4 regions of the Alteromonas sp. 38 genome follow, and region 1 is predicted to be linked to each of the others. Evidence: predicted binding sites of a transcription regulator. Region 1 holds the regulator's gene; each other region holds the start of a gene.
What was found. Region 1 encodes FNR, which switches genes on or off when oxygen is low (the NO sensors DNR and NnrR bind a similar motif). Its sites were predicted from a motif close to TTGATCTAGATCAA; they were not measured.

Region 1 (3,131 bases):
AGGTAGACATACCGGCAAATGTGTTTTTGTGTGCCGACGGTGTATTAATGGCGGCGTTCTGCGTCAATGATAGCTTGCGTCAAGATGCCTTAGCGACACTCAACGCACTGAATGCACATCAATTGGTGGTGTTAAGTGGTGATACACAAAATAATGTTAATGCACTTACTGCCAGCTTACCTATCAATTTAGCGAAAGGTGGCCTATCGCCTGAGCAAAAGTATTCTCAGGTGCATACGTTACAAAAGCAAGGCCGCAAAGTCATGATGATGGGCGACGGTATAAACGATGCCCCTGTTCTTGCAAGTGCAGATGTGGCGGTTGCGGTAGGAAACGCCACCGATGTAGCCAAAACAGCGGCAGATGTTATTTTGCTGGGAGACAGCTTGCTGTCGGTACCAACCTTATTTTCAGTGGCTAAACAGGCAAAGCGTAAAATTCAGCAAAACATCGCATGGTCAGTAGGTTACAATATAATCATTCTTCCTTTTGCGGTGTCGGGTTTACTCTCTCCCTGGATGGCCGTGGTTGGCATGTCACTGAGTAGTATTATTGTGGTCACCAATTCAACGAGGTTATTAAGTAAATAACATGAGTATCATTTACGTCTTAATTCCCATCGCTATCATCATTGTTGCGTTGGCGCTGGTTATCTTTTTCTGGGCGGTTAAAACCAATCAGTTTGAAGACCTTGATAGACAGGGCTATAGCATTTTGTTTGATGATGATTTATCAGGTGATGAAAAGAAGCTAGCCGAGCAGCGAAAGCAGTTACAACAACGTAAAGAAACTGATGACAGAGGTTAATATATTCTCTGCCTTTTTCATTGGAATTGCTGGTGGAGTGCATTGTGTTGGCATGTGTGGCGGTATTGTTGCGGCACTACGCACGGTAACGCCAAGTAATGAACCTGCTTTACCCTACACCCTTGCCTATAATTTTGGCCGTATCCTCAGCTACACATTAGCCGGTGCTATTACAGGCGCTGTCGGCCAAATGGCAACCGAATTTGTGCCTATCGCTAAACCCGTTTTATCTTTGATTAGTGGCGTTATGCTGGTGCTTTTAGCGTGTTATTTGGGAAAGTGGTGGCAAGGATTGAATTATATTGAAGCTATGGGGCGCGGGTTATTTAAAGCTATTCAGCCCTTATCTAAACGATTTCTTCCATTCAAAAGCCCGGTTTATGCACTACCCTATGGTTTTATATGGGGCTGGCTTCCCTGCGGGTTGGTCTATTCCACGTTAACGTGGTCATTAGCATCAGGCTCGGCCGTTGACGGCGCTGCCATTATGCTATTTTTTGGGTTAGGTACTCTGCCCACTTTGCTGGCGGCAAGCGCAGGTAGTCAGTACCTAATAGCCGGTTTCAGGCACCCCGTGGTAAGACAATGCTTTTCTGGAATATTGGCTATTTACGCTCTCTTTTTAATTTATGCAGCAATTTCATAAACAAAAGAGTAAGATTATATTAAGTCGACCCTATTTATAGTTTGAACTTATGAGCAAAGGAAGCCAATTCTCAATTCATTGTCAAAATTGCAGTTTCAGCCACTTGTGTTTACCCGTTGCGCTAAACAAGACTGAGATTGAATCTTTAGATGATATTATTGAGCGAAAGAAACCCCTTCACAAGAGTGATTTGCTGGTAAAGTCGGGAGATACATTTAACTCTCTTTACGCAGTACGCACGGGCTCTTTTAAGTCTTTCGTCACCAATTCAGATGGTGAAGAGCAGATTACAGGTTTTCACTTCCCTGGCGATATTATCGGCTTCGATGCATTACGGGAAAACAAGCACCAAAGCTATGCCCAGGCATTAGAAACCGCCATGGTGTGCGAATTACCGTATGAGACGCTTGATGAGATGTCGGTTCAATTTCCGAAGTTAAGACATCAAATAATGAGTTTCATGAGTGCGGAAATTAAACAAGATCATGACCTCATGATGTTGCTTAATAAGCGCTCAGCGGAAGAACGTCTATTGTATTTCCTCTCTCAGCTTTCTCAACGTTTCGAAGAACGTGGATTTTCAAATAAAGAATTTCACCTAACCATGACCCGAAATGAAATTGGGAACTACCTGGGTCTAACTATTGAAACCATTAGCCGCTTATTAAGCCGTTTTCAAAAAGAAAATATTATCCAAGTGGACGGTAAACTCATCACTATTTTAGATTTTGATGAGATGTCACAACGTTTAACGTCTGTGGTTGCACCTAATATCGCCTGTAATAGCTAATCATCAAAGCTTTTGATCTAAAACAAGTTACGTAATAGCAAATAGGTATTACACTTAAATTGTAGCAACCAAAAATCTAAAAATGTTTGGAGGGGTTATGATTAAGTATGAACGTATTTTAGCGGTCATTGAAGCCGATAGAGATACCCAACCTGCGCTTAGCCGTGCATATGAACTTGCCAAAAAGACAGGTGCCTCTGTCACCGCCATGCTGGTGGTTTACGACTTATCTTACGATATGACAACCATGCTTAGCCCTGATGATCGTGAAGCTATGCGCGATGCGGTCACTAAGGAACATGCGGGTTGGTTACGGAAAATCCTTAGCGATTTAGGGTTTGAAAAAACCGATATTGTTGTTGAGTGGAATAACCGTGCCTTTGAAGCTGTTGTGCAGTACGTAATAGATAACAATATAGACTTGGTTGTAAAAGCAACCAAGCGCCATGACGATTTAGCCTCCGTTATTTTTACTCCTACAGACTGGCATCTCCTTAGAAAATGCCCCTCCCCCGTATTGTTGGTTAAAGAACATGAATGGCCTGAAAACGGCGAAATTATTGCGGCGGTAAATGTAGGCAGTGAAGACGACGAACATGCGCTACTCAACGACAAAATCACAGTTATTGCTAACGATTATGCCGCATTACTCAGCGGCAACGTAAATTTGGTTAACAGCTACCCTGCTACACCGCTTAATATTGCTATTGAAGTTCCTGAGTTCGACCCAGACACATACAACAACGCGGTAAAGCATCATCACGAACTCGAGATGAACACACACAGCGAAAAGTATGCTATCGATAGCGAGCGCTGTTATGTGAAAGAGGGGCTTCCTGAAAAAGTCATTCCAAGAATAGCCAAAGATATCGATGCCGAACTTGTGAT
Region 2 (3,131 bases), 580 kb from region 1:
AAATCGCCCTGTAAATCAGCTTCACTTAACGTGAGGCCTGGAGGGCAACCATCAACAACACCGCCAATGGCGATACCGTGGCTTTCTCCAAATGTGGTAACGGTGAAGAGTTTTCCAAAGCTGTTGCCTGACATAATCGAGAATTAATCCTTGCTGTTAAAATAGTTTTCTAATGTTGAGTTGTTCACGGCAAATATCCCCTGCCCGCCATTTTCAAAGCTTAGCCAAATGACTTCAAGGCCTGGGAAGCGAGTGTCCATATGCACTTCGCTGTTACCTACTTCAATGAACAACCAGCCGTTATCGGTTAAATATTGTGGTGCTTTACGTAGCATAATATCCACGAGTTCTAACCCGTCATCGCCGGCCGCTAATGCTAGCTCTGGCTCATGATGATATTCATCAGGCAAGTCGGCCATGTCTTCAGCATCAACATAAGGTGGGTTTGATACAATTAAATCGTACTTCTGCCCGGTTAAATTAGTAAATAAATCAGAATGGATAGGGTAAACACGGTGACTTAATTGATGCTCTTGAATATTAATATCGGCCACTTCAAGGGCATCTTCGCTTATATCTACCGCATCAACCTGTGAGTCGGGGTACGCATGCGCAAGTGCAATAGCGATACAACCACCACCGGTACACATATCTAAAATATGAGTCGGTGCTTCTTTAACGAAAGGCTCAAAGTTATTTTGAATCAGTTCTGCAAACGGAGAGCGAGGAATAAGCACGCGCTCATCAACATAAAATGGCATGCCGCAAAACCAAGCTTCGTTGGTAATGTAAGGCAGAGGCATACGGGTTTGTACCCGTTTTAAAACAAGCTCAGCAATTTTTTCGCGCTCACTTTTTGTGAGTCTTGATGACAACATACTGTCGCCAACATGCTCAGATAACGAATGCGGCAAGTGTAGCGCTTGCATGGTAAGGCTTAATGCTTCATCCCAAGCGTTATCGGTACCATGACCAAAATAGAGGGCGGCGTCGTTAAATCGACTGGTAGCCCACCGAATCATATCAAGTATTCTGTGTAAATCTTCGATGGCTTCTTCTAAGTAAAACTTGTCGGTCATAAGAGCTTGGGTACATCAGGAATATGAAAGCTGGTATCATACCCAAAGATAACGCCTGCGCCCACGTTAATTTGCATATCGGTTCATAATGAAAGTATTTAAAAAAGAACTAAAAGCCATGAAAAAAGGCACTGAGAAGCCAAAAGTGATTGAAGATACCTTCTCATTTGCTGATGCTGTGCAAGGTGTAAAGCCCATGGAGCAGGACAAGATTGTTCCGAATAAGAAAGTCGCCCTTGAAAAGAAAAAGCAATTAGCAGGGGTTAAAGACCTAAAAGGCAGTAAGCAGGTAGCGGCGAGTTTTAGCTTCTCCGATATGTACCAAGCTGTACTTCCGCAAGAAGGCCCCATGCGGTATTGCCGAGAAGGCGTGCCAACGCATGTACTAAAGCAGCTTAGACGAGGAGACTATTCCCCTGAGTTTCTGCTGGATTTGCACGGTATGACCCGAGAAATGGCAAAAACCGAAATAGCCTCATTAATTTATACCGCCCGAAAAGAGTCGGTAGACTGTGTTTCCATCATGCACGGGTTTGGACAGGGCGTTTTAAAAAATGCACTCCCCCACTACTTAATACAGCATCCCCACGTGAATGCATTCCACCAAGCGCCACTTGAATACGGCGGACAAGCGGCATTGCTTGTGTTGCTAGATGTGCCCACGCCAGAATATAAGCGATAGTGAACGTAGTTATAGTTACTGAGTTCTAGACCTAACATTGACCTAATTCTTGTCAAACGCCGCGACTTAGGGGCAAAACGGTATTTACTTATCAAGCTCTGCGCTGTTGTGCATAAATAGATAGGTATAGAACACGCCCATTCCAATAATAATACTGATACCTAAAAGCGAGCCCCATACAACGGGATCTGAAATCATACTTAGTAACATGGTGTTTCTCCTCACAGGGTTAATAAGTTAATGATAGCGATTTCCTGATGATGGTTTGTGATCTGGATCAAGCCTGAAATCCGGTAAATAGAAGGCTTGTATAGAAGTTGATCGAGATCAATATAGAAATAAATTGAAAATAACTCAAAATGCCATTGCAAATCATTCTCATTTACAATACATTATACATGCCTGTTCGACGTAGGTTAAAAACGGTCTTGGCTTAGCGTCGTAAGGGGAACAGACGCCCGTCTGTTCCCCTCTTTTTTTGTCTGCTACTTTGTCGTTTTATCAATAATAAAACGTACACACAGTCCTTTGTCTTTTCGGTTTTGAATCACTAAATGGCCATTATGCGCATCGGTGATTTCTCGGCATAGCGCCAACCCTAATCCACTCCCATTAGCTTTAGTGGAATAAAAAGGAACCAGCGCATTAGTCATCACGCTATCCGTCATGCCTTTTCCCCTATCGAGCACTTCTATAATAACTTGAGAGGCCGTTTGCTTGATGACGAGCTCCACATCCTGTGGGTTTCCTCCCGACTCATGGGCATTTTTAAGTAAGTTAATTAATAACTGCTCTACTTGAACTGCATCGGCTTTCACCTCGACAGACTCTGACATGGTTAACTTGAAGTCACATTGATTGCTGAGTTGTGCCGTTATTTTATCCCAATCAATCGTTACCAAAACCGGTGGAGGCAATTTTGCAAACCTTCCATATCCTTGAACAAATTGATTTAAATGGGCAATACGTTCTTCAATGGTATGGAACACACGCACTAGACGGGCATCACCATTTTGCTGGCCTACGATTTGGCCGCTATGCAATAAGCTAGAAATAGGCCCCAATGAATTATTCAGCTCGTGACTAATCACCCTTATCACTTTTTTCCAAACCGACACTTCTTGTCTGTTTAGCTCCCGTGTCATTTGCTTAAGAATATAAAGCCGGTGAGTTTGATTATTTAACAAAAACGTTCCCGTAGCCATATGCCACGTTTGAATGCCGCTAGCACCCTGAGGCAAGGTAAATAGCCCTTCTCGGTTTTCTAGCAAGACATCTTTTAGGGTGTCTGGTTTGTTTTTGAGTAACGTGCCGAGGGTGTAACCTTCCAAGCTTCTGGTACCCAACTTACTGGCACCAACGACACTTTC
Region 3 (3,131 bases), 2.6 Mb from region 1:
GCTCATTTAGCCCTTCAGGCCAGCCATGCTGATTAATGTATGCTTCTAAACGCGATACAAGCACGGGCTTGGTTAATGATGCCAAACCTTGAGTGGCACCGTATTCACTTAACAGCCTTAAAATTGCGTCTTTAGTAAGTACGCCTGCAATATCTTGTAGCGAAGCATGGTGCAAATCACCGAACCACTTAGCTTCAATCAGCTCATCAATTTGCTGTTGAGGGTTCGCTATTTCTGCGTAACTAAACTGCGACCTATCAATCACTGCATATTTACGATTAGCCGCACGCACGATGATGCATTGTTTATCAGCATCTAGCTGGTTAAAGCTTTCTATAAAACCATTAGCGTCATCACTTAACAACGCAGCATTCGCCCCTTTAAAGAACGCTAAGAACTCAAAAAAGTGGGCTAAGTAATATCGTGGTGGCAAATCTTTTCGCATTATAAAACCAAACTATTGTATACTTGATTAGTGTATATTTATACAGCCCTATTGTTCAACCTTTTCCCTTTTTATTTCATGCGTGGGTGCACGAGCGTTTGCGTAGTAGCTTGTAATGTCATGCTGGCTTAATTGGCAGTCAATCCAGTTTTCTACTTTACTCGTAATAACTATCACGACGTAATTCACATACGAGGAAATCATGAGCTTAACGCGATCGATAGAGTTCTCTTGCCCATATTGCATGGCAGCCAATGATGTAGAAATTGACGAGGTTAATGATGTTGGTCAAGTGCAGGTGCTTGATTGCCAAGTATGTTGCCAACCTATAGAACTTGGTGTTTATCAGCAAGGCGAAGACTTAAATATTATTGTGGAGCAGGAAAATGGCTGATAGCGGTACCCATTTTTCGTTGCAGGATATCAATGCTTTGCCGCAACGATATCGCGCCAACTTTGTGAATAGTTTATCTGGCTTTAAATCTTCCTCACTGCTTGGCTCCACCGATGGCCGAGTTAACAACCTCGCCATTATTAGCTCTGTGGTTCATGTGGGTGCCAACCCACCATTGCTGGGCATTATTATGCGTCCGCACACTGTGCAGCGAGATTCTTTGTCTAATATTAAGCAGCAAGGTGTGTTCACGCTAAATCATGTTCATACAAGTTGGACTGATAAAGCACATCAAACGTCGGCGCGATACGATAATGGGGTGAGTGAGTTTGAGGAGGTTGGACTAACGCCTTGGTTTAGCAACACGTTCAGCGCGCCTTATGTAAAAGAAAGCGCAGTAAAAATGGGGTTAAAAGTAGAACAGCATTTTACGTTGTGTAATCAGACCGAAATGATTATAGGTAAGATTCAAGAGGTCTTTATTGCGGGCAGCAGCACTGCAGGAGATGACATTGCAAAAAGTGCTATTGCCGAAGATGGGTATATAGATCTTGAATCACTACAAACCTCATGTATCTCGGGTCTGGACACTTATCATAGTACGCAAAAGATAGCCCAATATGCTTACGCAAAACCCGATGTGCCTTTAACAAAGGCGAGCATAACTAAAAAATAATTCATATTTTGCCAGTGGCGCACAAACTAATGTTGCGTCAATGCTATAGGACATTGATTTTGCTAGCCGTTCAGGCGTTGTTCAGGTGGCAACCGTTAATCTATATCAACAAATCTTTATTGCTTTGTGTTAGATCCAAACGCCACGGGTTATAGTATAATTATTAATATTCAAAACCTGCCTTGCGGCAGGTTTTTGCGTTTTAGGCGCTGAGTAAAAAAGAATCATTATCGTTATTATCTCAATTGGAGAGAATTATGAAGTCTGTAAACCGTCGTGACTTTCTGAAATTGTCAGGTACATCTTTGATAGGCCTAACGTTAGGAAGCGTTGCGTTACGTGCTAATGCGCAAGAACAACTACAAGCAGATGATCCAAGCGCAAAAGCATTAAACTACACTGCGGCGTCTACTGTAGACGGTGCTAAATGTAACAACTGCATGTACATTCAAGGTGCCGACGGCGAACAACACCGCCCTTGCGCCATCTTCCCTAACAAATTGGTTAACGCCAATGGTTGGTGTAGTGCATGGGTTAAACGCCCAGGCTAGTAACTCGAATTATCAAAAAAGCCCCAGTCTCGCTCATGCGTGCTGGGGCTTTTTTATGCATTTGAGATAAGGGTCTATAACGAGTTACAGCCCCTTCACAGCGTCTAACAATGCGGGGTTATGTAGTCGGCTCGGTAACAAACCAGGCTTTATATAGGCCCCATGCTTTGCTTGAAATATACTGCCAATGCGTAGCACTTTTTCATCGTCCCATTGCTTGCCAATAAAGCTAATTCCCACCGGAAGGTTTTTCACTTCTCCCGCTGGTACAGTAAGGTGCGGATAACCTGCAATGGCCGCTAAATACCCAATTCCAATAAAACCCATTGGGGAATGATCGCCATACACGCCATCAATCAGAAAAGCCGGGCTATTTGAGGGTGCCACAAGTACATCAACTTTATGTTGTGCCATTAGGGCATCAATACCCTTGTCTCTCGCAGTTTCTCTTACCAAGGCTAGAGCCGAAGCGTATTCTGGGCTATTAATGTCATCTGTATTCACTGCTTTTTCGAATATATCTTGATTAAAGAGCGCAAGTTCTCGAGTGCTAGCTTGATTGTAAGTGATAAGTTCCGACAAGCTGCGTACAGGAATGTCCGCTGGACTGCCTTCTAAGTATTCGTTTAATGTGTAATGAAACTCGCTAAGTAACACTTGATAAGAGTCGGCCCAAAAACTTTCAGGTTGTTTGAAGTCGCTAATTTCCACCAGTTCAGCGCCTGCGGCAGTTAGGCTATTTAAGGCTTTTTCATAAGTAGCAAGCACATGAGGGTTATCCCCTTGACGGTAACGCACAACGCCTACGCGCACGCCTTTTAAATCGGTCGCCAACATACTTTGCTGTGGTGCATTAAGCATGTGTTTGCTAGCCTCTAGCGTTGCGCTGTCTTTTGTATCTACACCTGCCATGATTGATGCCATTAACCATGCATCGTTAACGTTTGCGGTCATAGGACCTGCGGTATCTTGAGTATATGAGATAGGGACAATGTGCGTACGAGATAACAGCCCAACTGTAGGTTTGAAACCTACAATTCCGTTCATTGAAGAAGGGCAAATAAT
Region 4 (3,131 bases), 820 kb from region 1:
CGCTAATTGAACACGTTACCACGCTCACGTTGTCATACCCCATGTTCATTAGCTGTTCGGCAGCTAACTTAGCACGAATGCCTGAGGCGCAATGAATATAGATTGGAAATTTGGCATCTTTACATTTTTCGATAACTTTCATCTCAAGTACGCCACGAGGAATATTTAACGCAGCTTCTACAGGGCTAGAAGCTGCCTCTGCGGGTTCACGAACATCTAGTAATAACCCATGATTAGAAGATATTTCCTGCATTGCTTCTTTAGCCGTTATACAACGAATGGGGAAAGGGATATTGGCGATTCTAGTACTGATATCAATTAACATTGAGGCACCTTGAAGAATAATAATAAGTTTACTATATGAGGAATGCGCTATATTTTCTACCTTCTGCTTTTATTATATTTTTATAAAAAAGTGACATTGAGTTTTGGCGTTCACCGCTATAGTAGTATACTTTAGTATAAGGTGGCAGGGTGGTAGCCTGTTTACGTAACTTTATAAGTGAGTTGTTATGACTGATAATTTAGCCGTTGATGATTTATCTGTGAATATGAGCGAAATGGCTCAATATACAATGGAAGCTGAGCTTTATCTTAAGCAGTTGGCAAATAAAACCCGTTTAATGGTGTTGTGTTCTTTAATGGACAAAGAGTTATCTGTTACTCAAATGTTAGACCATGTAGACGTTTCACAGCCAGTAATTTCACAGCATCTAGCACTATTAAGAGAATCTAAAATGGTGGCCACACGCCGAGACGGACAAACCATTTATTATCGATTGGCCGATGAAAGGGTGAAGCAAACCATAGGCTTGCTCCACAAGTTCTTTTGCGCTCAGAACGACTTAACTTAACTGATAGTTAATCGCTCTTGTTCGAATTGTACTCGTCCAGCTAGACAAGTTTAGCGTTTGCCACCAATGCCTCTACATATGCAGCGTCACTCAATTTATCAAGGTCAACTTCCGGTCTAGCCATCAATCCCTCGTGGGTTAGGTCGACAGAGACATTGTGAGAAGACCAATCAATTTTCCTGATGTCAGAGGGCAGTACTGCAAGCTTTTTACCACCAGGAAGCCAGTTATTTGTATCAACCACTAACAACTGAATCTGCCACCCCTCAGTATCAAACACGAAATCGCTAATATGTCCTACATTATCATCTTGGGTTGCCACTTCGTAACCACTGACTTCTCCGCAAGCCCGTAAGTGATTTTCAGGTTTATTTTCTAGTTCTTCTTTACCCATGGCCGTTAACTCAGGATCGGCTAGTTGATTGGGATGAGCGAAATCGCCCCAAGCGCCAGGGCCTATCCAGTAATAACCATAACCAAAGTAACGAAATAATGTTTCTTCAAATTCTCTTGAAACAGGTTTATGTTCGTCAATTGATGGGCTGTTTTTAAGCGTGTCTGCAGTCATGGAAACATCCACGGTTTCTTCTTCCTGATCCAACCGTGTGACCGAAATAGGTGATATCACCACTTTCCTGCTAAGGGGAAGCCATGTATTCGTATCGGCAACCACATACCTCACGACGAAATCTTTATCGTCAAACAATATATCTCGTACGCCGCCTATGTCCTTATCGGTAGCATGAATTGAAAAATGTTTAATCTGTTTATATGACACCATCATCGCTGCGCCTCCTTTGCCTTGTGGCTTGGGTAATTCATTAGATATTGTTCTACTATTTTTCAACAGCGTGGTTTGCGTAAAATAGCAATTTCACAATGCTAAGTTATTAATATAGAACCATCTGTTTGAACATTACAAATATGCAAAGATTTGTTCGAGCGCAATCTAGATATGGATCAACAAAGTGGGGAATAACGGGGCATATCACAAATAAAATCAACCAGCCCGATTGGCACCAAGCTGGTTGAGGCGATGTTGAGTTGTAATTAGGCTACATCGAATGCTTCATCACTGTAATCTTCATCGTAATCTGATTGGTTACTCGCGGCGCTGCTATGCAGTGTATAGAAATGTTTCTTGCCTCGAGACAAGCGTACATACTTGGCCCAAGTGCGCTCAACAGTATTGTCAGCTTCCACTTTACCATTAATAAAGTCTAGAAAATGGCGCTCATCATCCGTCTCTGGTGCTAACTCTCCACATTCCAGTGCCAGCAGGGTTTTTCCATAACCGGTTAGTATATCTGCCTCACCAATACTGAAATCGCCAGATTTTCGAAAGCCATAAGGAAATTTTTGTCTATCTATAAAAGGTTTTTGAGAAACGCGGATTGATAAATTTTTCATGGTTGTACCCAGCATTGAGTTGTCTTCAAGCGAACTTTTAAGACAAAAGAATCAGAACATAAAACAAAACATTTTTTCCTTATCAATAAAAAATTTTGTTGGAAAATATAAAGTGTAAATATGTACGAGTTTGTGGGGTGTAAAAAGTGTGTGTGTGTAAAGATTTTTTCTTTTAATTTTATATAAGGTTATGAATATAATGTAATTTTGCTGTTTTTTTGATTCAGCATTGAAGAGGTGCCTGGGCGTAGGTGAATTGAGGGGATAATGCGAAATACGTGAGCGAAACCCACTATAAAAAATTATTGTCGCAACGATGATAAAAATTCGTTTTCTATTTTTGGTGCCAAGACAATAATGACGAAGTGGCAATAACCTAGAGATAGACATGAGTAAAGACTATCGTTACCAAAGTGAAGAATTGGACTCGGTAGAAGAGGAAGACTTTCACACCAAGAAGGTGAGCGCTAAGCGCCACCAAAGCGTAAAGAACAAACAAAATCGTGACTTACAACGTCGAGAGAAACAGCGCCGTTTGATGCACGAAGGCAGTTAATACGCTTCTTAGTTGAAAATAAATACAGCGCACTGCTTTTATAGCAGTGCGCTGCTGTGCTTTTGTGTTTACATGCCGTATTATCTGTGACAGTTTACAATCACTTATTTATCGGTTTTGTAAGAAGCATGGATATACGCTTTCTCACCACATTTATTGAAGTTGCAAAAACCCGACATTTTGGCAAAGCAGCTGAAAATCTTTATCTAACGCAATCTGCGGTAAGTGCGCGGATCAAGTTGCTAGAAGAATATTTTCATACCACGCTATTCATACGCCAGCGCAATAGTATTCAGCTAACCCAATCGGGT

Region 2: FLAVO9R_RS05695 (DUF3149 domain-containing protein) is a predicted target of FNR. The motif match lies at 2,079-2,092, and genes of this name have one in related genera.
Region 3: FLAVO9R_RS19385 (high-potential iron-sulfur protein) is a predicted target of FNR. The motif match lies at 1,611-1,624, and genes of this name have one in related genera.
Region 4: FLAVO9R_RS11880 (PRC-barrel domain-containing protein) is a predicted target of FNR. The motif match lies at 1,805-1,818, and genes of this name have one in related genera.

Annotation. Positions count from the first base shown of each region.
Region 1 is NZ_LR733300.1:1,911,628-1,914,758, forward strand. It holds gene FLAVO9R_RS08150 (heavy metal translocating P-type ATPase) at 1-590, shown strand, start outside; gene ccoS (cbb3-type cytochrome oxidase assembly protein CcoS) at 592-807, shown strand; gene FLAVO9R_RS08160 (sulfite exporter TauE/SafE family protein) at 794-1,453, shown strand; gene fnr (fumarate/nitrate reduction transcriptional regulator Fnr) at 1,503-2,243, shown strand; gene uspE (universal stress protein UspE) at 2,341-3,131, shown strand, end outside.
Region 2 is NZ_LR733300.1:1,332,454-1,335,584, reverse strand. It holds gene aroC (chorismate synthase) at 1-134, opposite strand, end outside; gene prmB (50S ribosomal protein L3 N(5)-glutamine methyltransferase) at 144-1,079, opposite strand; gene smrB (endonuclease SmrB) at 1,168-1,761, shown strand; gene FLAVO9R_RS05695 (DUF3149 domain-containing protein) at 1,846-1,971, opposite strand; gene FLAVO9R_RS05690 (sensor histidine kinase) at 2,247-3,131, opposite strand, start outside.
Region 3 is NZ_LR733300.1:4,491,422-4,494,552, forward strand. It holds gene FLAVO9R_RS19370 (exonuclease domain-containing protein) at 1-445, opposite strand, end outside; gene FLAVO9R_RS19375 (CPXCG motif-containing cysteine-rich protein) at 648-839, shown strand; gene FLAVO9R_RS19380 (flavin reductase family protein) at 832-1,515, shown strand; gene FLAVO9R_RS19385 (high-potential iron-sulfur protein) at 1,773-2,066, shown strand; gene FLAVO9R_RS19390 (amidase) at 2,151-3,131, opposite strand, start outside.
Region 4 is NZ_LR733300.1:2,733,804-2,736,934, reverse strand. It holds gene FLAVO9R_RS11890 (rhodanese-like domain-containing protein) at 1-325, opposite strand, end outside; gene FLAVO9R_RS11885 (ArsR/SmtB family transcription factor) at 513-854, shown strand; gene FLAVO9R_RS11880 (PRC-barrel domain-containing protein) at 895-1,638, opposite strand; gene maoP (DUF413 domain-containing protein) at 1,905-2,264, opposite strand; gene FLAVO9R_RS11870 (hypothetical protein) at 2,653-2,820, shown strand; gene FLAVO9R_RS11865 (LysR family transcriptional regulator) at 2,949-3,131, shown strand, end outside.